4 regions of the Arthrobacter jiangjiafuii genome follow, and region 2 is predicted to be linked to each of the others. Evidence: riboswitches for the same ligand, from Rfam matches in the RefSeq annotation. Region 2 holds a riboswitch; each other region holds the start of a gene.
What was found. A riboswitch is a leader RNA that binds a small molecule or an ion and turns the genes downstream of it on or off. The one in region 2 is predicted to bind S-adenosylmethionine.

Region 1 (5,440 bases), 250 kb from region 2:
CCGTCGCCGGCAGCGGTGACGTTCGCGGCGGTCTCCGGAATGTCCCGGATGTCCACATCGTTGGCGAATTCGCCGTCGTACCCGCTTTCCACCCCAAACCCGTCCGGCTCCGGATGCTCGGCCGCCCACTGAATGGAGCGGACAATCGTGGTGTACCCGGTGCAGCGGCAGATCTGCCCGGAGATGGCCTCGCGGATCTCGCCGTCGTCGGGCGCCGGGTTCTTATCCAGCAGCGCGCGGGCGGTCAGCATCATCCCGGGGGTGCAGAAGCCGCACTGCAGTCCGTGTTCGGCCATGAAGCCCTGCTGCACCGGGTCCAGCCGGCCGTTGGTCTCCAGGCCCTCGACGGTGCGGATGGAGTGTCCGTCGGCCATGGCGGCCAGCACCGTGCAGGACTTCACCGGCTCACCGTCCATCAGCACCACGCAGGCACCGCAGTTGGTGGTGTCGCAGCCCCAGTGGGTGCCGGTCATGCCGAGGTTTTCCCGGAGGTAGTGCACCAGCAGCACCCGGGGTTCGGCCTCGCCGGTGACGTCCGTGTCATTGATGTTCATTCGGATTTCCACAGTGGTCAGCGCTCCTGGGGGACGGCGCGGTCACAGGAACGGGTGAGCACGCGGCGGGTGAGTTCTTCGGCGAGGTGGCGCTTGTAATCGATCGGCCCGCGGGTGTCCGCAACCGGGTTGCAGGCGGCCGCGGCCAGGCGGGCGGCTTCATCGATGACGGCGGGGGTGGGGGGTTCGCCCAGCAGCACTTCTTCCGCTGCCGTGGCGGTGCCGTCCAGCCCTACCGCGGTCAGCCCGATCGAGGCGGCGGAGATGGTGCCGTCCGGTAAGAGGGCGACGGCGGCTCCGGCGGCGGTGATGGCCCAGTCACCGACGCGACGCTCCACCTTTTCGTAGGAGCTGCCCTGTCCGGGGACGATCGGGAAGCTGACTTCGCAGAGCACTTCGTTGGGAGCGGCAGCGGTTTCGTAGGCGCCGCGGTGGAACTCATCCATGCTCAGCCGGCGCTCGCCGCCGGGTCCGCGCAGCAGCACCTCTGCCCGCAGGACCGTGCAGACGGTGGAGAGGTCCTCGGCAGGATCGGCTTGGCAGAGCGAACCGCCGATGGTGCCGCGGTTGCGGACCACCGGGTCCGCGATGAACCGTTCGGCCTCGGCGATGATCGGGAACAGCCGCCCGGTTTCGGAAGATTCCAGCAGCGTGGTGTGCCGGGTCAGGGCGCCCACGCGCAGCCGGTCCGGTTCCCGGACGATGAAGTCCAGTTCGAACAGGTCGTTGATGTCGATCAGCCACTCGGGCCGGGCCAGGCGCAGTTTCATCATGGGCAGGAGGCTGTGGCCGCCCGCGACCAGCCGGGATTCGGGTCCGTAGCGGTCAAGCAGGGCGATTGCGTCCGCCACATCGGCGGCACGCGCGTAGTCAAATGGAGCCGGTATCTGCACGATATCCCCTTTGATATCCGTTGCTGTGCCCGCTGTTCCCCCAGGGCAGTGCCGTAGGCACCGTGAGCAGCGCTGTTTCGCAAGGTTGCTCCCCGCTCGAGGGGGTGTCAATATCCTCCTAAGCGAAAGGTTATGACCTGTGCCGATGACACTGAGCCAGCTGCGGACATTCGCGCTGGTGGCCCGTCTCGGGTCCCTCCGCGCCGCGGCACAGGAACTGGGCATCAGCGAGCCGGCTGTTTCTGCGGCATTAGCGGCGCTGCGCACCGACCTGGGGGATGCGCTGGTGGTCCGGTCCGGTTCCGGCATCGCGCTGACTCCAGGCGGGCGGGCCCTCGCCGGGTATGCGCAGGAGATCGTCGGGCTGGCCGAGCAGTCCCGGCGCGAGGTGGCCCGTGCCGCGCAGGACGGCGCGGAGCTGCGGATCCTGGCAACCCCGGCGTTTGCCGAGCATGCGGCCGGTAGGCTGCTGGAGGCCTATGCACGCCGCCATCCCGGCCCTGCGGCCCGGGTGGTGGTGGATGCGGCCGACGACGCCGGTGCCCTGCTGGGCGAGCGGGCCTACGACATTGCGCTCGGTATCCGGCCGGCCCGCAGCAGTACCCCGCTGCACGCGCTGCCCTTCCTGCGCTACCGCCGGATCCTGGTGGCGGCCGCCAACCATCCGCTGGCCGCGCTGCCGCCGCCCCGGGTGCCGGGGAAGGCACTGACGCAGCGCTGGTTTTCCGGACCCTCCGCGGGCGGTCCGTTGGAGGAACAGCGCTGGTTCGCGAACCTGCCCGCGGTTCCGGAGCTGGTGCAGCTGGACAGCGAAGCCGCAGCGCTGGCGGCGGTGCGCGCCGGCGAAGGGCTGATGCTCGCCGTCGCGCACGTGATCCGGCACGATCTGGCCTCCGGAGGCCTGGTCCAGCTGGGGTTTCCGGGCACTCCGGTGTCCGGCATGTGGTGGGCCAGCACGCTGCTTCCCGGCCGGGTCCCGGCGGCGGCGGATGCGCTGCTGCGCTTTGCCGGCAGCGCCGAGGCCACCGAGGCGATGATGGCGGCGGGCGGGCCGCGCGGGCTGGTGCGCCGCGGGACGCAGGTCCATGTGGCGCTGTGGAGCAGCCGGGTGTCAGGCAAAGGTTAAAGCGCGAATCCAGGAGGCACAGCATGGAACCGACCGCCGCCAGCGTCAGCGACTTCATCGACGGCGTGACCTCGCCGCCGCGGAAGCGCGATGCACACACCCTCGTCGACCTGATGAGCCGGATCACCGGAGAGCAGCCCGCCATGTGGGGGCCGACCATCGTTGGTTTCGGCAGCTACCACTACAAGTACGCCAGCGGCAGGGAGGGCGATGCCGTCGCGGCAGGCTTCTCGCCGCGCAAGGCAGCGACCACGGTGTACCTGCCCGACGGCGTGGGCGCCTACACCGCCCAACTCGCCCGGCTCGGCGCCCACACCACCGGCGCAGGCTGTCTTTACCTGAAAGACCTGAGCAAAATTGACCTCGGGGTACTTGAAGACATCATCACCGAGTCCTATCAGCGCGTAACCGCGGGAACCTTCGGGCAGCGCGCCGCTGATCCGGGTTCCTGAGCTACGGCCTACTCACGCACGGCGGCAACGGCTTCAATTTCGACAAGTTGGTGGTCGTAGCCCAGAACTGTCACACCCAACAGCGTGCTCGGCGCATCGTGGTCGCCGAAGGCATCCCGCACCACCTCCCACGCCGCGACCAGGTCCGCCTGGGACGTGGTGGCCACCAGCACCCGGGTGCTGATGACATCCGTCAGTGAAGCGCCCGCAGCGGCCAGCGCCGCCGCGAGGTTTGCCATGCACTGCGCGGCCTGGCCGGCGTAGTCGCCCACAGCCGCCGTCGAGCCGTCTGCTTCCAGCGGACAGGATCCGGCGAGAAAGATCAGCCGGCTGCCCGCGGGTGCCGTTGCGGCGTACGCATACTCCGCGGTGTCGGAGAGCTGCGCGGCACGGATCAGGGTCACGGCTGACGGACTGGTTTCATGCTGCACGGGGGCCTTTCGCAGGGGACGAGGATGCGCGGACGGGTGGGAACTGCAAGAAGACAAGCGAGCCGATCCTCCCACACGCGCAACAGCGTCCCTACCGCCACCGTGACGCAACATTTCGGCATGTGACCCGCTCCGACGCTCTCTTACGTCACGGAACGTCGTTTTTTGCGCCCTGCCCCGGCCCGCCTAGCCTGATACCAGCAATCAAGAGTTCCAGCCATCGGCCCTGGCCGGCTGGACAGCAACCCTCTCGCCGCAGCGGGGTGCTCCAGGTGAAGATTGGGCCGGCAGGACACCTCCTGGCGGCAAGTACGGCGCCAGACGCTGCCCGGAAGGCTGCGCTGCGTCCTGTCACAGGAGAACACCATCATCATGAACACCCGCAGGAGAATCCTCAGCATCACCGCAGTTCCGCTCCTCGCCCTGTCGATGGCTGCCTGCAGCTCGGCCGCCGGAGACGATGGCGAAGGCACGGTGAAGATCGGCGTCGTCGGCGCCAGCGACCCGTACTGGGCCACCTATACCGAGGCAGCGAAGGCAGAGGGGATCGACGTCGAAATCCTGGACTTCGCCGAGTACACCCAGCCCAATCCGGCGCTGACTGAAGGTGAACTGGACCTGAACCAGTTCCAGCACATCGTCTATCTCGCCCGCTACAACGTCTCCAGCGGAGAGGATCTGACCCCGGTCGGCTCCACCGCGATCTATCCGCTGGGCCTGTATTCCACTCAGTACGACTCCGTGGAGGACATTCCCGAGGGCGCCACGGTGGCCGTGCCGAACGACGAGAGCAACCTCGCCCGCGGCCTGCTGGTGCTGCAGTCCGCCGGCCTTCTCACCCTGGACGGCGGCGGCAGCCCGTTCTCCACGCTGGAGGACATTGACGAAGGCAAATCCAAGGTCAAGGTGACCACGCTGGAAGCCTCGCTCACGCCGACGTCGCTGCCCGACGTCGCGGCCGCCATCGTCAACAACGACTTCGTGGAAGACGCCGGACTGAAGGCCGCCGACGCGATCGCCCAGGACGACCCCTCCGATCCGGCGGCCATCCCATACGTGAATATCTTCGCCGCACGGGCCGGGGAGGAAACCAACGAGACGTACGTGAAGCTGGTGGAGATCTACCAGGACACACAGTCCGTTGAGGACGGTGTGCAGGAGGCCTCCGGAAACACGGCAGAGTTCCTCAAGGTTCCGGTCCAGGACCTGAAGACCTCGCTGGCGAAGGTCCAGAAGGACATCGAAGCGCTGGGCTAGGAGGAAACCGCCATGGCACTCATCTCGCTGCAGAACGTGTCTAAAACCTATCCGCCGGCCCGCAAGGGCGAACCCGCCGTGACCGCCCTGCGGGACATCAACCTGGAGATCGAGGCGGGGGAGATCTTCGGCATCATCGGCTATTCCGGCGCCGGCAAGAGCACCCTCGTCCGGCTGATCAACGCGCTGGAATCCAGTACCTCCGGAGACATCACCGTGGACGGGCGGCAGGTCTCCGGGGTGCCGGAGCGGAAACTTCGCACCCTGCGCCTGGACATCGGCATGATCTTCCAGCAGTTCAATCTCTTCAACTCCAAAACGGTCCGCAACAACATTGCGTACCCCCTGCGCGTGGCCGGCCGGAGCACTGCCGAGATCGCCGCCCGGGTGGAGGAGCTGCTGGACTTTGTCGGGCTCGCGGACAAGGCCGGCAGCTATCCCGAGCAGCTCTCCGGCGGGCAAAAGCAGCGCGTCGGCATCGCCCGGGCGCTGGCCGCGTCGCCGAAGATCCTGCTCGCGGACGAAGCCACATCAGCCCTGGATCCGGAAACCACCCATGAGGTGCTGGCCCTGCTGCGCCGGGTGAACCGGGAACTGGGGATCACCATAGTGGTGATCACGCACGAGATGGACGTCATCAAGAATCTGGCCACCCGGGTGGCGGTGATGGACGGCGGCCGGATCGTGGAACAGGGTGAGGTGTTCGAGGTCTTCTCGAACCCGCGCC
Region 2 (5,440 bases):
AGGATCCGGGACCGCGCACGTGGTCATTGACTTCGGCGGTGGCGCCGTCCAACGAGATCTGCACGTCGACGTAGTCGCTGGCCGCCAGGCGCTGCGCTACCTGCGGAGTGATCTTCACGCCGTTGGTGGAGAACTTCACGCCCACCTGATGCGCCGTCGCGTAGTCCACGAGCTCCCAGAAGTCGGAGCGGACCGTCGGTTCTCCGCCGCCGATATTGACGTAGAACACCTGCATCCGCTGCAGCTCGTCGATGACGGCCTTGCACTCCTCGGTACTCAGTTCTCGAGGATCCCGGCGGCCGGAGCTGGACAGGCAGTGGACGCAGGACAGGTTGCAGGCGTAGGTCAGCTCCCAGGTCAGGCAGATCGGGGCGTCCAGACCGGTCTCGAACAGGTCCACCAGTGTGGTCGGTTTGTGGGTCGCTGCCTGGCGGGCGGGAACATCCTGGATCAGGGTCATGGTTTCCTCTCGATCACCATTGCGGAGGTAGCCAGGGTGCCCAGGGCCTTCTGGTAACGGGCCAGACCCGCGTCGTCGGTGATGCCGGCGGCGGTGCAGGCAGCGCGCGCGGTGGGCTCGGTTCCGAGCTTCCGCACCAGGTCCAGCAGGGTCCGGTCCTTGAGGAAGGACAGCCGGCGGGTTCCGAAGTGGTAGAGCAGGGCTCCGAAGGGCTCGGGGCGGACGGACACCTGGGGATGGAGGCGCCAGGGACGGTTGAGGTCAAAGCTCGGCATGGCCGGCGGTCCTAGTACACGCCGCACATGCCGTCGATGGAGACTTCCTCCACCAGCAGTTCATCGTCAGCGTCCGGCCCCGCGGGGGCGGCAGACGGTGCAGTCATTTCAGTGGCCGGGGGAGTGGCGGTGCGATCCATGGTCATTTTGTGCTCCTTGCGGCAGAAACCGGCGTCGATGGCGATACTCTGTGCGGACGAGGCTAACGGCACCCAGTGCCATTGGGAAGGGGTAGTTTTTGGACACGACGGAAGGGCCATCCGGCCCAGCCAGGAGCGGGCGGAAACCGGTCACCTCCAAGGCCGAGCTCAGCCACGTGGCGCTGGCCCTCTTCCAGCGCGACGGCTTTGACCGGGTCACCGTGGATGACATTGCGGCTGCCGCGGGAATCGGCCGCCGGACGTTCTTCCGCTACTTTCCGTCCAAGAACGACCTCCCCTGGGGGGACTTCGAAGACCTGCTGGCCAGGATGTCCGGCTATCTGCGCGGGCTTCCCGAAGACATGCCGCTGGAAACCGGACTGTGCAGTGCCGTGATCGAGTTCAACCGGTTTCCTGCTTCAGAGGCCCCGTATCACCGGCAACGCATGGAACTGCTGCTGCATGTGCCCACTCTGCTGGCGCACTCAACCCTGCGCTATGCCGCCTGGCGGCAGGTCGTTGCCGCCCATGCCGCCCGGAGGCTGGACGTACCGGTGGACAGCCTGCAGCCCCAGGCCATCGCATGGGCCCTGCTCGGCCTGTGCCTGGCAGCCTATGAACAGTGGCTGCGGTCCGAGGACCTGGTCCTGACCGATGTGCTTTTGCAGTCACTCCAGCTCATCCACGGCGTGCCGGATGAACCCGGCTCCCTGTTCCTTGCGGGCGGGAGCCAGTAGTTTTAAAGGCCACGTGTGAACCGTCTCGAGGGCAGCTGATTCCAGGGATGAGGCGCCATGTCCGAACCTGCACCAGAAGGTGCGCTGGACCGAAACCGCGTCCGGACCCTGATCATGCTCGCCCTGCCGGCCATCCTGATCGGCGTGGTCTCCGCCCTGGTGCTTTTCGCGCTGGATGAACTCAGCCGCCTGCTGCAGCACCTGATCTGGGAGAACCTGCCGCATGCTGTTGGTGCAGATCCCGACGGCGGCTGGTGGATCTTCGGCACCCTGACCCTTACGGGACTCGCCGTCGGGCTCATTGTGCGCTTCGTTCCCGGGCACGCCGGCCCGGATTCGGCGGCGGTGGAACTCGGTGGATCCGCCCTTCCACTGGGCACGGTTCCTGGCGTGGCGGCCGCAGCAGTGCTCGGACTGGCCGGCGGCGTCAGCCTCGGTCCGGAGAATCCGATCATCGCGATCAACACGGCCATCCTCACAGTGCTGATCGGCCGGCTGTTCTCCCGCGTTCCGGCACAGCTGGTCGTGGGACTGACAGTCGCCGGAACTGTGGGGGCGCTGTTCGGGACCCCCGTCGCCGCAGCACTGCTCTTCACCGGACTCGCCGGCTCAATGGCGGGCGGCGGAGCCCTGTTCGACAGGCTCTTCCTGCCGCTCGCCGCCGCCGGGGCGGGGGCGGTGACCATGACCCTGCTGGGCGGAACCCTGCTGACCGTCGGGCTGCCCGCCATGGGCAGCCCTGACGGGTGGGATGTGCTGGCAGGATTCATCATTGCTCCGCTCGCGGCGGGCTTTGCCCTGTTGGGCGTTGGCGTCTTCACCCGGGTTCACCATACGTTCCACCGGCTCGGCAACCCGGTGCTCTTCACGACGCTGGGCGGAGCGCTGCTTGGCCTGCTGGGTGTCATCGGCGGACCGCTGACCCTGTTCAAGGGAGCGGAGGAATCCGCCGCGCTGCTGGCGCAGCGCGGCAGCGAATCGGCCTGGACACTGGTGTTCCTCGCGGCGGTCAAGCTGGTTGCCCTGGTGATCGCCGCAGCGGCCGGCTTCCGCGGGGGCAGGATCTTCCCGGCCGTCTTTGTCGGCGTGGCTGCGGGGCTTGCCGCGGTGGCCTTCGTACCCTCCGTGCCGGTGAGCCTGGCCGTGTCGGCAGCCGTGCTCGGCGTAGTCCTCGCAGTGGCCCGCGACGGCTGGATGGCCCTGTTCATCGCGGTCCTTATTACGGGGGACGTGAGCGTAACGGCAGTACTCTGCCTGGCAGTACTGCCGGCCTGGCTGGTGGTCACCAATGCTCCGCACATGCTGGCAGCGCCCGACGGCGGCACCGCCTCTCGTCCTGCCTAGGCAGGGAATCTCCCTGTTCGATTGAAAAGCGTGCATTGTTGGGTACCCTTATGCGCAAATGCTTCCTGCGGTCCCCGCGCTGCGAGGCAGCTAGTGATGAAGCAGGGGCAGAGCCCAATCATCTTTGGATTGGGAAAGAGAAATGCCTGTGCAGCTCTATTGCACAGCCCCACTTCCGCTAAACTGTTTTGGGGGGTGGTCCAAAATACTATGAATGAGGAAAAAGCCCCGTGGCTCAGAAAAGACAAGTTCTCCTGATTGACGACCTAACCGGTGAAGACGCACAGGAAACTGTGAAGTTGGCGCTGGACGGCGCACAATACGAAATCGATCTGACGGCCGACCATGCCGCGGAACTCCGCGGGAGACTGGAACCGTATCTCTCCAATGCCAGGCGTTTGCGCGGCGGCTCAACCGGCCGTGCTGCGAAACGGGAAACGGTTCCCCGCAGCGGCGAGAGCCGGAAAATCCGTGAATGGGCGGTAGCCAATGGCTTCCAGCCCAGCGCACGGGGGCGGATCAGCCAGGAAATCCGCGAAGCGTACAGCTCCGCCCAAAAGTAATCCCCGCCCTTCTTTCCTGCCTGGCACAGCGGGAAGGATCCGGGCAACTGGTACCGGGCGCAGGGGGGCGCCTGACCACCGGTATGAGATCTTCCGGGTTTACTCTTACCCCGCCTGGCGGGGGCGTCTGCGCCAGATGCGCGTCTCCTGCCTCGCCATATTTCGACGCCCCGGCTTCATATTTCGTGCCGCTGGAGTTTTGCTGCCGACGGGCGCATGCTGGTTTTTCGTCCCGCAACTACCCATCCAGAGCAGCTGAGAGACCTGCCTCCGTGACGCTGCAGCTTCCCCCGGACATTCCTTCCGGAAAGGTGCTAATGGCAGGACCGATGGAAGGAATACACCATGACGTTCGACCAGATTTCCACCACCCATGCCGGTTCGCTGCCCCGGACACCGGAACTCATAAGCGCCAATGCAGCCCGGACCTTCGCCGACGATGGTTTTACCCTCGAACGCACCCCGGAGTTTGAACTGCTTCTGACCGACGCGGTAATTGACCTGGTGCAGCGCCAAAAGAGCCTCGGCATTACCATTCCCGGCGATGGGGAGTACGGCAAGGCCATGTCCAGCCCGGTGGACTACGGGGCATGGTGGACCTACAGCTTCCAACGCACGGCGGGCCTGGAGCTGACTGACTTTAATCCCATCACTACCGGACCCGTTCGCAGCGAAGCCGGGAATATCCGGCTGACCTCTTTTGCAGACCGCCGCGACTGGACCCGATTTGCAGCTGCCTATTCCGATCCGGAAAGCGGGATCCAACTGGGCCGCAATGCCACGGCCTTTCCCACGGCCACCGGACCCATCACTTACACCGGCCACGATGCCCTGGCTACAGACATCGCAAACCTCAAGGCCGGGCTGGCGGCTGCCGACCTGCCCACCGGCTTCATCACGGCGCTGTCCCCGGGATCGGCCAGCCGGATCGGCAACGACTATTACAAGAGCGAAGAGGAGTTCATTTACGCCTGGGCAGATGTCCTGCGTGAGGAATACAAGGCCATCACGGACGCAGGGCTGACGGTTCAGATCGATGACCCCTCGATCGCCGAGAACTGGGACCAGATCAATCCCGAACCCAGCGTCGAGGACTACCGGCGCTTCACGCAGATCCGGATCGACGCCCTGAACTACGCACTGCGGGGGATCCCGCAGGAGCAGGTCCGGTTCCATGTCTGCTGGGGATCCTGGCATGGTCCGCACACCACCGACATCGAGTTCGCCAATATCGTGGATCTCGTGCTGGGGATCAACGCCGGTTTCTACGCCTTCGAAGCCGGCAACGCGCGGCACGAGCACGAGTGGACGATCTGGCGGGACGTGGCGCTGCCGGAGGGGAAGGTCCTCGTTCCGGGCGTGGTGTCCCACGCGACCAATGTGGTGGAACATCCTGAACTTGTGGCCCAGCGGATAGAGCGCTTTGCCGGGCTTGTGGGCAGCGGGAATGTCATTGCCGGCACCGATTGCGGCCTGGGTGGACGGCTGCATCCGGACATCGCATTTGCCAAGCTGGAATCACTGGGCCGCGGCGCCGAGATCGCTGCCAGCCGTCTCTTCACCGGATCACGGCACTGAACTGACGTCCGCGCCGGTTCTCCGCAGCGATGCGGCCTCCGTCCTGATACCCCTTTGCCCGCACCCTTGACGGAGGCCGTCAGCGCCCGCATACTCGGTTACTAAACGATCATTTACCCAACGGAGCCGAGATGACTACCACCACGCAGCCCCTTCCCTTTACCTTTGATCCGGCCGCCGGGAACGACGTCGACAGCGACTTGTACCTGCTCGACAACCTCCTCGATGACCAGGCCAGGGACGTCCAGGCGCGGGTGCGGGCGTTTGTGGACAACGACCTGCTGCCGGTCATCAACGACTATTGGGAGCGGGCCGAGGTTCCCTACGAACTGATCCCCAAACT
Region 3 (5,440 bases), 1.3 Mb from region 2:
CCGTCCGCTCGCATGAGAACGCCCTGGCTGCCATTGCCGCCGGCCGGTTCAAGGACGAGATCGTTCCGGTCACTGTCCCGGGCCGCAAGGGCGACACCGTGGTCGACGCCGACGAAGGTCCCCGCGCGGGCACCACCGCCGAGGTCCTGGGCAAGCTGCGCCCGGTGGTCAAGCCCGGCGGCATCGTCACCGCCGGCAACGCCAGCTCCCTGAACGACGGCGCCTCCGCCATCATCGTCGCCTCGGAACGGGCGATCCGTGAATACGGCCTCACCGCCCGCGCCCGGATTGTCGACGGCGCCTCCGCCGGAGTGCCGCCGGAAATCATGGGCATCGGTCCGGTCCCGGCCACCCAGAAAGTACTGGCCCGCAGCGGCGTCAAGCTGGCCGACGTCGGCGCCTTTGAACTCAACGAGGCCTTCGCCACCCAGTCACTGGCCTGCATCCGCCGCCTGGGCGTGAACGAGGACATTGTGAACAACGACGGCGGCGCCATCGCCCTGGGGCACCCGCTGGGCTCCTCCGGTTCCCGGATCGCCATCACCCTGCTGAACCGGATGGAACGTGAGGGCGCCTCCCGCGGCATCGCCACCATGTGCGTGGGCGTCGGCCAGGGCACCGCGATGCTGATCGAGGCCGTCTAAGTGGGCGTCGACTACAGCTCCTTCACCACCCTGCAGGTCACCGAAGGCGAAGGCCGCGTCACCGCCGTCCTGAACCGCCCCGAGGTCCGCAACGCCATCGACTCCGCCATGGTTCAGGAGCTGCACCTGCTCTGCGCCGATCTGGAGGAAAACCCGCGGATCCTGATCCTGGCCGGCAGTAACGGCGTCTTCGCCTCCGGCGCGGACATTGGCCAGTTGCGCGAACGCCGCCGCGACGACGCCCTGCGCGGCATCAATTCGACCGTCTTCTCGCGGATCGCGCAGCTGCCGATGCCCGTCATCGCCGCCCTGGACGGCTACGCCCTGGGCGGGGGAGCGGAGCTGGCCTTCGCCGCCGACTTCCGCATCGGCACTCCGCGGCTGAAAATCGGCAACCCTGAAACCTCGCTCGGCATCATGGCCGCCGCGGGCGCCACCTGGCGGCTCAAGGAACTGGTGGGCGAGCCGCTGGCCAAGGACATCCTGCTTGCCGGGCGCATCCTCACCGGTGAGGAAGCCCTGGCCGTGCACCTGGTCACCGAAATCGTCGAACCCGAACAGCTGCTGGCCGCCGCTGACGCCCTTGCGGACCTGATCGGCCGCCAGGATCCGCTGGCCGTGCGCCTCACCAAGGCCGTGTTCGCCGCTCCCGCGGCAGCACACCCCGTCATTGACACCCTGGCGCAGGGGATCCTCTTCGAATCCTCCGCCAAGTTCGACCGCATGGACGCCTTCCTCGAGAGGAAAAAGAAATGACAGTTCCTTCCAACGTCGGAGTCCTCGGCGGCGGCCGGATGGGCGCGGGAATCGCCCATGCCTTCTGCACCGCCGGAGCCACCGTGGTGGTGGTGGAGCGCGACGACGACGCCGCTGCCGCCGCCTACGAGCGTGTGGCCGCCAACCTCGCCAAGAGCGTGGAGCGTGGAACCGTCACGGAACCGCTGGAGGTTCTGCTGTCCAGGCTGAGCGTCTCCACCGATTATGCCGATTTCGCCCCGGCCGGACTCGTGGTCGAAGCCGTTCCTGAGGACTTTGCCCTCAAGGCTGCCGCACTGGTTGCTGTGGAGGAGCAGCTGGCCCCGGACGCCTGGCTGGCCTCGAACACTTCCTCGCTTTCGGTCTCGGAACTTGCGGAGAAACTCCAACGGCCGGAGCGTTTCTGCGGCCTGCACTTCTTCAACCCGGTGCCGGCCTCGGATCTGATCGAAGTGGTCCTGGGCAAGCAAACTTCCGAAGAACTCGCCGGGGCTGCCCGGACCTGGACCCAGGACCTGGGCAAGACACCCGTCGTCGTGAACGATGCCCCCGGCTTTGCCAGTTCCCGGCTGGGCGTCGCCATTGCCCTGGAGGCCATGCGGATGGTCGAGGAGGGCGTGGCCTCGGCGGAGGACATCGATGCCGCCATGGTCCTGGGCTACAAGCACCCCACCGGCCCGCTGCGGACCACTGACATCGTGGGCCTGGATGTCCGGCTGGGCATTGCCGAATACCTGGCCGCCACGCTGGGCCCGCGGTTCGAGCCGCCGCGGATCCTGCGTGACAAAGTGGCCCGCGGCGAGCTCGGCCGCAAAACCGGCACGGGCTTCTTCGACTGGAAGTAAACCGGATTCCCTGCCCTACCGCCCGGAGGGGCGCCTAAGCCGGCGCGACGGGCTGCTGCAGCTCGGTGACCCAGTCTGCTTGGTCATCAGAGACAGCGCGGACGTACAGCTCCCGGCAGGGTCCCGAGGGAACCAAGCCGCGGGCAAAGATCTCGGCGTGGACCGCCTGCCAACTCTCGGCGATGTGCTCCATGGTGCCCAGATGGACGCCGCAGACCGCCGTCGGAACGGGCGGAAGGTTGATGGCCTCCACGCCGTCGGGCAGTTGCCCGGAGCACGCATAGCCGGCGACGATCCGCATCCCGTCTTCGCCCATCTCATACTGCGCTACCGGGGTGTCCATCGGTGCGCCGGTGGATTTCAACGCGCGGGCAACGCTGTCGAACAATGGCCCGACGACGCCGGGAACCTCGGGCTGTTCCGAGACTACGGCGCTGAGAGCAACCAGACGGAGAGCGGGGAGCGACTTCTGGACGATTTCGATCTGTGGCATGGCTTTTTCCTTTTCGATGAGGTGGAGCCTTCGTTCCACATCGATGAGCCGTACGGTTGCCGTCCGCTGCTCGTCCTCGACCTCCGCACGCCGGATCCGCAGCATCAGGGCAAGACGCTGTGCATCAACACCGGATTCAAGCATGGCGGCGATGTCCTCGAGCCCGAAGCCGAGGTGGCGGAGGGCAACGATCCGATGCAGCCGTTCGAGCTGGGACGGGTCATAGGAGCGGTAGCCGCTGAACTCATCAACATGGGCGGGAACGAGCAGCCCGGAGGTATCCCAGTGCCGAAGCATGCGATGGGTAACCTGGCCGATCTGCGCGAACGCCCCGATGGATAACATGCTTCAGTTCTCCCGTCTGCCACAGTGTCAGGGTCAAGTATCACCCAGAGATTTTCCGCCACGTCCCGTAGAGTCCGGGAAATGCGCAGCCACAGGGACCACGCTGGAGACATGGATGTGAACACCGACGTGGAGTGGGACGGGGCCGGCAATGCCCGTGATCTTGGCGGGATTCCGCTGGCAGGCGGCGGCACCGTGGCACCGGGCCGGGTGTTCAGGATGGGCCGGTCCGAGTGGCTGACCGAACGCGGCTGGGCGCAGGCCCGTGCCGCCGGCGTGCGGACCGTCGTCGACCTGCGCAACCCGGAGGAGCAGGGCCGGCGGGACACCGATCCGCAGGTGCCGGCTGGCGCCGTCGTCGGCCTCACATTCCTGACCCGCCCCACCCAGGAAGCGACGGACCCGGATTTCACGGCGCTGACCGGGCCGTACATGGATTCGCCCAAGTTCTACCGCGAGAACCTGCGGCGCTGGCCGGAGAAGATTGCCGCCGTCGCCCGCGCTGTGGCGGACGCCGACGACGGCGGCGTGGTGATCCATTGCTCGGCTGGCCGGGACCGCACCGGCCTGATCGCCATGCTGCTGCTGCAACTGGCCGGCGCGGAACCGGACGCTATCGCGGACGACTATGAGCGGGCGGTCCGCGGAATCAGCGCCTTCCACGCAACGCAGGCGAATCCACGGGAGAAGCCGCTGACCGCCGCACAGTTGGAAGACCGGGTGGCCGAGGGCCGGAAGGAACTGCTCCGTGCCCTGGACGGTTTTGACGCGGAACAGTACCTGCGCTCAGCGGGGCTTAGCCCAGCTGAGATCGGGCGTCTTCGGAGTCGTTTGCGCTGATCCGCTTACACGGATGCACCCTTTCCGGCGTCGCCAAGTAGAAAAAAGAGCGTCTGGCTTCACTGGTGAAGCCGCCCGGAACCAGCAGCGAGGAATAGCGCGCGCACCACTGCGCCTGCCCTCCGGATGCGGCCAGGGCCAACGCCAGCGCGGGAATGTCGTGGAACCACATCAGGCGCTGCTCACCGTCCACCACCAGCTGGATCAGGTCCAGTTCAACGTCGGCATAGGCCTGGGCATCCACCCAGTCGTCGAAGCCGGCCAAGCGCTTGCCGTGGATGAGATGCACGTTGTGGCCGGGCGTGTAGCTGATGCAGCGGGCGTCACTGGAAATGCTCACAGTGTGTTCCTTTTCAGGTTGTCCTTGCCTGCGCCGGGCGGCGGCAGGCCGCTTCGTCATCCGAACCACCCGCCGAACAATGGGGTTGGTGTGAGGCCAGTCGGAGCTTTTATGGCCGGATCAGATCCGGCCAACGGCCACCTCTCGTGAAGCTGAGACCACCTTAGCGCACGGCGCCGACACTGGGAACCGCCGTCGTCGGCCTGGCCATGAAGCCGACGACGGCGCCTTCCTCAGCGCCAGCCCGCCGCCGGAGCGACCAGCTTGACGATGTTCTCCAGCAGCTGGGTGTTGTAGTCCACGCCCAGCTGGTTGGGGACCGTGATCAGCACCGTATCGGCGGCCTGCACCGCTGCGTCGGCGGCCAGCTGGTCGGCAATCACATCGGGTTCGCCGATGTAGCTCTTGCCGAAGCGGGCCAGGCCGCCGTCGAGCCGGCCCACCTGGTCCCGGGAATCTGCCTGGGCGCGCAGTCCGAAATACCGGCGGTCGTCGTCGGATACCAGGGGCACCACGCTGCGGCTGACCGAGACCCGCGGCGTACCGGCATGGCCGGCATCCGCCCAGGCGGCGCGGTACAGCTCGATCTGCTCGGCCTGCAGCTGGTCGAACGGAACACCGGTGTCTTCGGTCAGCAGGGTGGAGCTCATCAGGTTCATGCCCTGCTCTCCGGTCCATTTGGCGGTGGCCCGGGTTCCGGAACCCCACCAGATCCGCTCGCTCAGCCCAGGGGATTGCGGTTCGATCGCCAGCGAACCGGAACTGCCGGTCATCACCGGGTCTGCGGCGGCCAGCCCGGCGCCGGCAATCGCGGCACGGAAGACCAGGGTGTGCTTGCGTGCCTCGTCGGCGTCGGTGCTGCCGTCGGACGGAACATAACCGAAGGCCTCATAACCGCGCAGTGCCGGCTCGGGTGAGCCGCGGCTGAGGCCGAGCTGCAGCCGGCCGCCGCTGATCAGGTCCGCCGCCGCGGCTTCCTCCGCCATGTAGAGCGGATTTTCATACCGCATATCAATGACGGCCGTTCCCAGCTCAATCCGGCTGGTCCGTGCGGCCATGGCGGAGAGCAGCGGGAACGGAGCGGCGAACTGCGGGGCGAAGTGGTGGACGCGCAGGTACGCGCCGTCTATCCCCAGCTCCTCCGCCGCCTCGGCCAGGTCAATGGTCTGCAGCAGGG
Region 4 (5,440 bases), 360 kb from region 2:
CGGCGCACATCCTTCACGCCTGCGGTGATGGCTGAGAGTTCCACGAATTTCCGCCCGGAACCGCGGGCGACGACGTGCGCGAGGGTGGTCTTGCCCGTGCCGGGAGGCCCCCAGAGCATGACCGATGACGGGCCGGCCGGTCCGCGGTCATCCGCCGATTCGGCCAGGGTCCGCAGCGGCGAGCCGGGTCCGAGCAGGTGCTGCTGTCCGACAACCTCGTCCAGCGTGCGCGGGCGCATCCTCACTGCAAGCGGGCTGCGGGGCCGCTTCCGGTTGTCGTCGTCCGCGCCGGAAGCGGGCCCGCCGTCGTCGTCCCGGCTTTCATCACTGTCGCTGCTGAACAAATCACTCACCGTCCAAGGCTACTCGTGCCGTAGCGTTGACTCCGCCGGGGTCATCCCCGCCCACCCCAGCCCAGCCAGGAGTACCGCCTCATGCCCGCGACCCGCCAGACCTTCGTTCCTGCCCAGCGGTTGCCCGGCTGGCTGGAGCGGTTCGCGGCCGGAAACGGCGGCGTTGCAGTGACGCCGGAGCACGGCGGCCTGCACCTGGCCGCGGGCAACGGCACCGAGGCGCAGCTGCTTGCTCCCTGGCCTGATGACGGCCGTCCCGGGCGGGGCGCGGACGACGTCGAGCGCCTCGTCTCGCTCGCCGGCCAGTCCCGTACGGTCGGAATCGTGTTGCTGCGCCGTGGCGGCTTCGCCGTGGGGGTCGCCCGGGACGGGGCCCTGCTCCCCTCACAGGCAGGCAGCACGTCGGTGCGGTCCCGCGGGTCCGCCGGCGGATCTCCGCAGCGGCGGGCCAACCAGACCGAAACGCTGGTGGAAGCTGCTGCCGGGGCTGCGGCCAGGCTGTTTGCCGAGCATCCGGCCGAGTACCTGGTGTTCGGGGGCGACCGGGCGCTGACGGGGCTGTTTGTGCAGCAGTTGGCCTTCGCCCGTTGGAGCAACCTGTCCAGGCTGCGCCCGCTCGCTGTCCAGGATCCAAAACCGGCGGCCCTGGCCCAGGCGGCGAAGGACGCGTGCTCGGTGTTGATCCGGATTACGGTGCCGTAGGGCGGGTTCCGGCGGCAGTTACCCGTCGGTTCCTGCGGCGGTCTTTCCGGCGCTTTCCCCGGGCGCTCCCCCGGGCGCTTCCCCGGCCAGACGGCGGACGATGGCTTCTGCCGGCTCTTCCGCTGCCCGGCGATATCCGGTTCCGGCCCACAGGCTGATGCCCTCCTGGTCCCCCTGCGCTGCAGCCGCTGCGCGCAGCGGTCCGGTGATCTGGTTGATGTAGGGGTAGGCATCCGGGGCGTCCGGGTGCTCCAGCATGAACCGGTTCAGCAGCCCGCGGGCCGGGCGGCCGGAGAAGGCCCGGGTCAGTGCGGTTTCCCCGGCGCGTCGGCCGGCGGCGGCGTCCTTGAGGGCTGCCCGGTGTACTGAACCGGTACCGGCTTCGGTGCTGAGCAGAAGTGCCGTACCCAGTTGGACGGCCACCGCTCCGGCGGCCAGGGCTGCCGCCGCATCAGCTGCCGTACCGATTCCACCGGCAGCGATGACCGGCAGCGCGCAGGTATCCCTGACGCTGTGCAGGAGCTCACTGAGGGAGGCGGCGGCGGGTGCTTTGGCGCTCTGCAGTGTTCCGCGATGCCCTCCGGCCTCGGGCCCCTGAACGCAGAGGGCCGACGCTCCGGCGCCGGCTGCCGCCCGGGCCTCGTCTGCGTCGGTGACCGTGAGGACCGTGCAGATTCCGCGGCCGGCCAATGCCGCCAGGACGGCCTTCTCCGGCAGGCCGAAGGTAAAGGAGACCACGGGGATGCGTTCGCGCAGGACCAGGTCGAGTTTGGCCGCCCAGCCGTCGTCGTCCTCCGGGTCCGGGAAGCCCGGTTCCGCTCCGGCGCCGGCGGCCAGGACATCCCGGTAGGCCAGGGCTGCGGCCAGCTTCCCGGCCTGGTGTTCTTCGGATGTGGCGGCGTAGGTGTTGGCGGCATCCGGTACAAACAGGTTCACGCCGAAGGGTCCGCCGGTCAGGCTGCGGGTCCGGGCGGTTTGCTCAGCCACCGCGGCAGCGCTCTTATAACCGGCAGCCAGGAAGCCGAGCCCTCCCGCGTTGCTCACGGCAGCGGCAAGCTGCGGCGTGGATGCGCCGCCGGCCATGGGCGCCCCGATCACCGGAAGCCGCAGCGAGTGCAGGTTGAACATGGCGGCTAGAGGGTGACGGTGCCGTCGATGGAGGTCACGGTGGACCCGCCGATCCAGATCTTCCCGTCGCGCGTGAAGACGCGGACACGCCCGGAACGCCGCACGGCTGTGCCCTGCGTGACGACGTAGCGTTCGGGTGCGAGTGAGGCTCCGATCAGCCATTGGGCCAGGCCGGCGTTGAGGCTTCCCGTTACGGGATCTTCGGTGATGCCCAGGCCGGGCACGAAGGCACGGACCTCGAAGTCCGTTTCGGCGTCCTGCGGCTGGGCGCCGATAACGCCCACCCGCAGATTGCCCATGATCGTGGGGTCGGGTTTCAGCGCCAGCACGGCGTCGGCGTCGCGCAGCAGGAGTCCAAGCCACCCCGGACCGTTGTCGATCCAGTTGGAGGCAAGAATTTCGGTGCGGTCCAGGTTCAGGGCGCGCAGCGCCTGGTCCAGGACCTCGTCTTCCAGCGGTCCCGAGCGCAGCAGCGGCGGAGCGGCGAAGGCGGCGATTCCGGCATTGGCATGCAGCGTGACCAGCCCGATTCCGCATTCCTGGACGACGACGTCGGGGTAGCGGCGCTTGTTCCCGGCCTCCAGCCACGCGTGGCACGTTCCCAGAGTGGGATGCCCGGCAAACGGGATCTCTCCTCCGGGGGTGAAAATCCGAACCCTGTAGTCGGCTCCGTCCGTGGTCGGAGGCAGGACGAACGTCGTCTCCGAGAGATTGGTCCATCTCGCGAAGGATTCCATCTCTGCATCTGTCAGGCCCTCCGCTTCAAGCACCACCGCGAGGGGATTGCCCAAATACGGTTCGTTGCCGAAGACGTCCACCTGCTTAAACCACCGCTGTTTCATGCTGAAACTGTATCCCTTCGGCACCGGGAGTTTTATGAAGCCGAGTTTTACGAAGTGAGGCAGGGGTTTGCAAGTCCGCCTCCTGCACTTCTACGTTGGAAGCTGAATCAAGAGTTCCAGCCACAGGCCCTGGCCGGTTGGACGGCAACCCTCTCGCTGTAGCGGGGTGCTCCAGGTGACGATTCGGCCGTCCGGCGAAAATCCTCCGGCATGGCAAGTACCGCGTTTGTGCCGGGTTTTTTCTTCCGGCCGCGCTTTAGGGCAAAGGATCTTCCCCCTCATGACTCTTCGTACCGACCTGCAACCCGCTGCATTGCGCCGGGCCTTTTCACGGTTTCCCTCGGGAATTGCCGCCCTGTGCGCGGTGGTTGACGGCCAGCCGCAGGGAATTGTTGCCTCATCGTTCACGGTGGGGGTTTCCATGGACCCTCCGCTGGTCATGTTCGCTGTGCAGCAGACCTCCCGGACCTGGCCGGTGCTGCGGCGGGCCCAGCGCATCGGCGTGTCGGTCCTCGGCTCTGAGCACGAAGGAATCTGCAAGCAGATCGCGTCGAAATCCGGTGACCGGTTTGCCGGCCTGAACCTGCACACCGACGCCTCCGGGTCCCTCTTCATTGACCGCGCCGCGCTCTGGCTCGAGTGCTCGGTGGAAAACGAAGTTCCTGCCGGTGACCATCAGGTGGTGCTGCTGAGGGTTCACGGCCATGCCTCCCACGACGACGCCCATGATCCACTGGTCTTTCACGGTTCCGCGTTCCGCCGCCTGGGTGTCCCCGAATTCGCCTGACCGGCAGGAAATTGCCTGACGGGCACAGGCAATTGGGCGCTGCCGGAATTGTTTTCCAGGGGTTTACGGCATGCCCCCTCCGTTACCAATCCTTTACATCCGGCTGCCGTCCCACTATCGTTCTTCGGATTACTTCGGGAGGAAGTAGCGAAGATGACCAGAAACAGAAATGTCCACGGCCCATCAAATAAGGCAATGCCCGGCAAAGTGCCGGATATTTCGTTTACGCGGATGGCTCTGCTTCCCGCAGCGGCACTGGCCCTGGTGCTGGCAGGATGCACTGCACAGGAGGATCCCGAGGCGGCTGCCACCGAACCGGCCACGCCCCCAGCCACGGCGGAGAAGTCCGCCACGCCGTCCCCGTCCGCCGGCGCCTCCGGCCGGAACAGCGTCACGGTGGAGCTGCCGCCGGGCAGCACCACGCCTCCGCCCCCTAACGACCCCGCCATGCTGGCATTGTTCAGGGCGGAGGATCCCATCAGCCTGGAAAGTTACTTCCAGCAACAGCCCCAGGCCCAGGGGCGCCCCCTCGACGCGAGCCTCGTGCTGGAGGAGTCCGGCACCGGGAGAAGCACCTTCGATGTGCCCGCGTTGGAACCGGGAACCAGCTTCAGCGTTTTCCTCACCTGCAACCAGCCCGGGGACTACGATATCGAGGTTCTGGACGCTGATTCAGACCGGGTCACGGCCGGCGGCAGCAACAACTGCAATTGGCCGATCCTGACGTCTTTCGAGCACATTGTCACACCGGATGACATACCGACGTCCATTACGGTGGACGGCCCGGACGGGGATTACTGGCTTGTTGTCTACAATTTGCCGGTACCCACTACGGCACCGCCGCTCCCCCCTGCCGCACCTGCCGCGGGCTAAAAGAATCCGTCCGTACATTTCACCGAAAAGTGTACGGACCGTCAGACAGGCCGACCGTCACAAAGAAAAGTGCCCGGCCGCTGTATTCAGCGGCCGGGCACTTTCCTGTTTCGTGGTTCCCGAAAGGCCTAGGCGTCGTCCTTCTTGGCTTCGGGCTTCTTGGCCTCAGGCTTGAAGTCCACACCGGCTTCCTTGCGCTGCTGCGCAGTGATCGGAGCCGGAGCCGCGGTCAGCGGGTCGTAGCCGCCGCCGGACTTCGGGAAGGCAATGACGTCGCGGATGGACTCGGTGCCGGCCAGCAGGGCCACCACGCGGTCCCAGCCGAAGGCAATGCCGCCGTGGGGCGGTGCGCCGTACTTGAATCCCTCGAGCAGGAAGCCGAACTTCTCCTGCGCATCCTCCTGCGAGAGGCCCATGACCTTGAAGACGCGTTCCTGCACATCGCGCTGGTGGATACGGATGGATCCGCCGCCGATTTCATTGCCGTTGCAGACGATGTCGTACGCGTAGGCCACCGCCGACTCGGGGTCGGTATCGAAGGTGTCCATGAACTCGGGCTTGGGAGAGGTGAACGCGTGGTGCACGGCCGTCCAGGCGCCGCCGCCCACAGCCACATCACCGGCAGCTACGGCAGCCGACGCCGGTTCGAACATGGGTGCGTCAACAACCCAGACGAAGGCCCAGTCGTTGGGATCGATCAGGCCGGTGCGGTGGCCGATCTCCACACGGGCTGCGCCGAGCAGGGCACGCGAGGT

Region 1: another riboswitch for S-adenosylmethionine. It lies ahead of KKR91_RS07385 (MetQ/NlpA family ABC transporter substrate-binding protein); the one in region 2 lies ahead of KKR91_RS08625 (cobalamin-independent methionine synthase II family protein).
Region 3: another riboswitch for S-adenosylmethionine. It lies ahead of KKR91_RS14555 (hypothetical protein); the one in region 2 lies ahead of KKR91_RS08625 (cobalamin-independent methionine synthase II family protein).
Region 4: another riboswitch for S-adenosylmethionine. It lies ahead of KKR91_RS10260 (flavin reductase family protein); the one in region 2 lies ahead of KKR91_RS08625 (cobalamin-independent methionine synthase II family protein).

The regions. Positions count from the first base shown of each region.
Region 1 is NZ_CP076022.1:1,567,823-1,573,262, forward strand. It holds gene KKR91_RS07360 ((2Fe-2S)-binding protein) at 1-554, opposite strand, end outside; gene KKR91_RS07365 (FAD binding domain-containing protein) at 572-1,447, opposite strand; gene KKR91_RS07370 (LysR family transcriptional regulator) at 1,593-2,573, shown strand; gene KKR91_RS07375 (DUF1801 domain-containing protein) at 2,597-3,025, shown strand; gene KKR91_RS07380 (RidA family protein) at 3,034-3,456, opposite strand; SAM riboswitch class IV at 3,659-3,774, shown strand; gene KKR91_RS07385 (MetQ/NlpA family ABC transporter substrate-binding protein) at 3,829-4,713, shown strand; gene KKR91_RS07390 (methionine ABC transporter ATP-binding protein) at 4,726-5,440, shown strand, end outside.
Region 2 is NZ_CP076022.1:1,815,630-1,821,069, forward strand. It holds gene mftC (mycofactocin radical SAM maturase) at 1-460, opposite strand, end outside; gene mftB (mycofactocin biosynthesis chaperone MftB) at 457-735, opposite strand; gene mftA (mycofactocin precursor MftA) at 747-881, opposite strand; gene mftR (mycofactocin system transcriptional regulator) at 974-1,612, shown strand; gene KKR91_RS08615 (ion channel protein) at 1,670-2,956, shown strand; gene KKR91_RS08620 (histone-like nucleoid-structuring protein Lsr2) at 3,187-3,519, shown strand; SAM riboswitch class I at 3,759-3,855, shown strand; gene KKR91_RS08625 (cobalamin-independent methionine synthase II family protein) at 3,865-5,097, shown strand; gene KKR91_RS08630 (acyl-CoA dehydrogenase family protein) at 5,229-5,440, shown strand, end outside.
Region 3 is NZ_CP076022.1:3,102,035-3,107,474, reverse strand. It holds gene KKR91_RS14580 (thiolase family protein) at 1-644, shown strand, start outside; gene KKR91_RS14575 (enoyl-CoA hydratase/isomerase family protein) at 645-1,400, shown strand; gene KKR91_RS14570 (3-hydroxyacyl-CoA dehydrogenase family protein) at 1,397-2,245, shown strand; gene KKR91_RS14565 (MerR family transcriptional regulator) at 2,280-3,083, opposite strand; gene KKR91_RS14560 (tyrosine-protein phosphatase) at 3,165-3,923, shown strand; gene KKR91_RS14555 (hypothetical protein) at 3,880-4,263, opposite strand; SAM riboswitch class IV at 4,279-4,415, opposite strand; gene KKR91_RS14550 (LLM class flavin-dependent oxidoreductase) at 4,497-5,440, opposite strand, start outside.
Region 4 is NZ_CP076022.1:2,177,135-2,182,574, forward strand. It holds gene KKR91_RS10240 (replication-associated recombination protein A) at 1-353, opposite strand, end outside; gene KKR91_RS10245 (acVLRF1 family peptidyl-tRNA hydrolase) at 435-1,055, shown strand; gene KKR91_RS10250 (nitronate monooxygenase) at 1,074-2,183, opposite strand; gene KKR91_RS10255 (PhzF family phenazine biosynthesis protein) at 2,189-3,025, opposite strand; SAM riboswitch class IV at 3,131-3,251, shown strand; gene KKR91_RS10260 (flavin reductase family protein) at 3,306-3,812, shown strand; gene KKR91_RS10265 (hypothetical protein) at 4,044-4,685, shown strand; gene aspS (aspartate--tRNA ligase) at 4,814-5,440, opposite strand, start outside.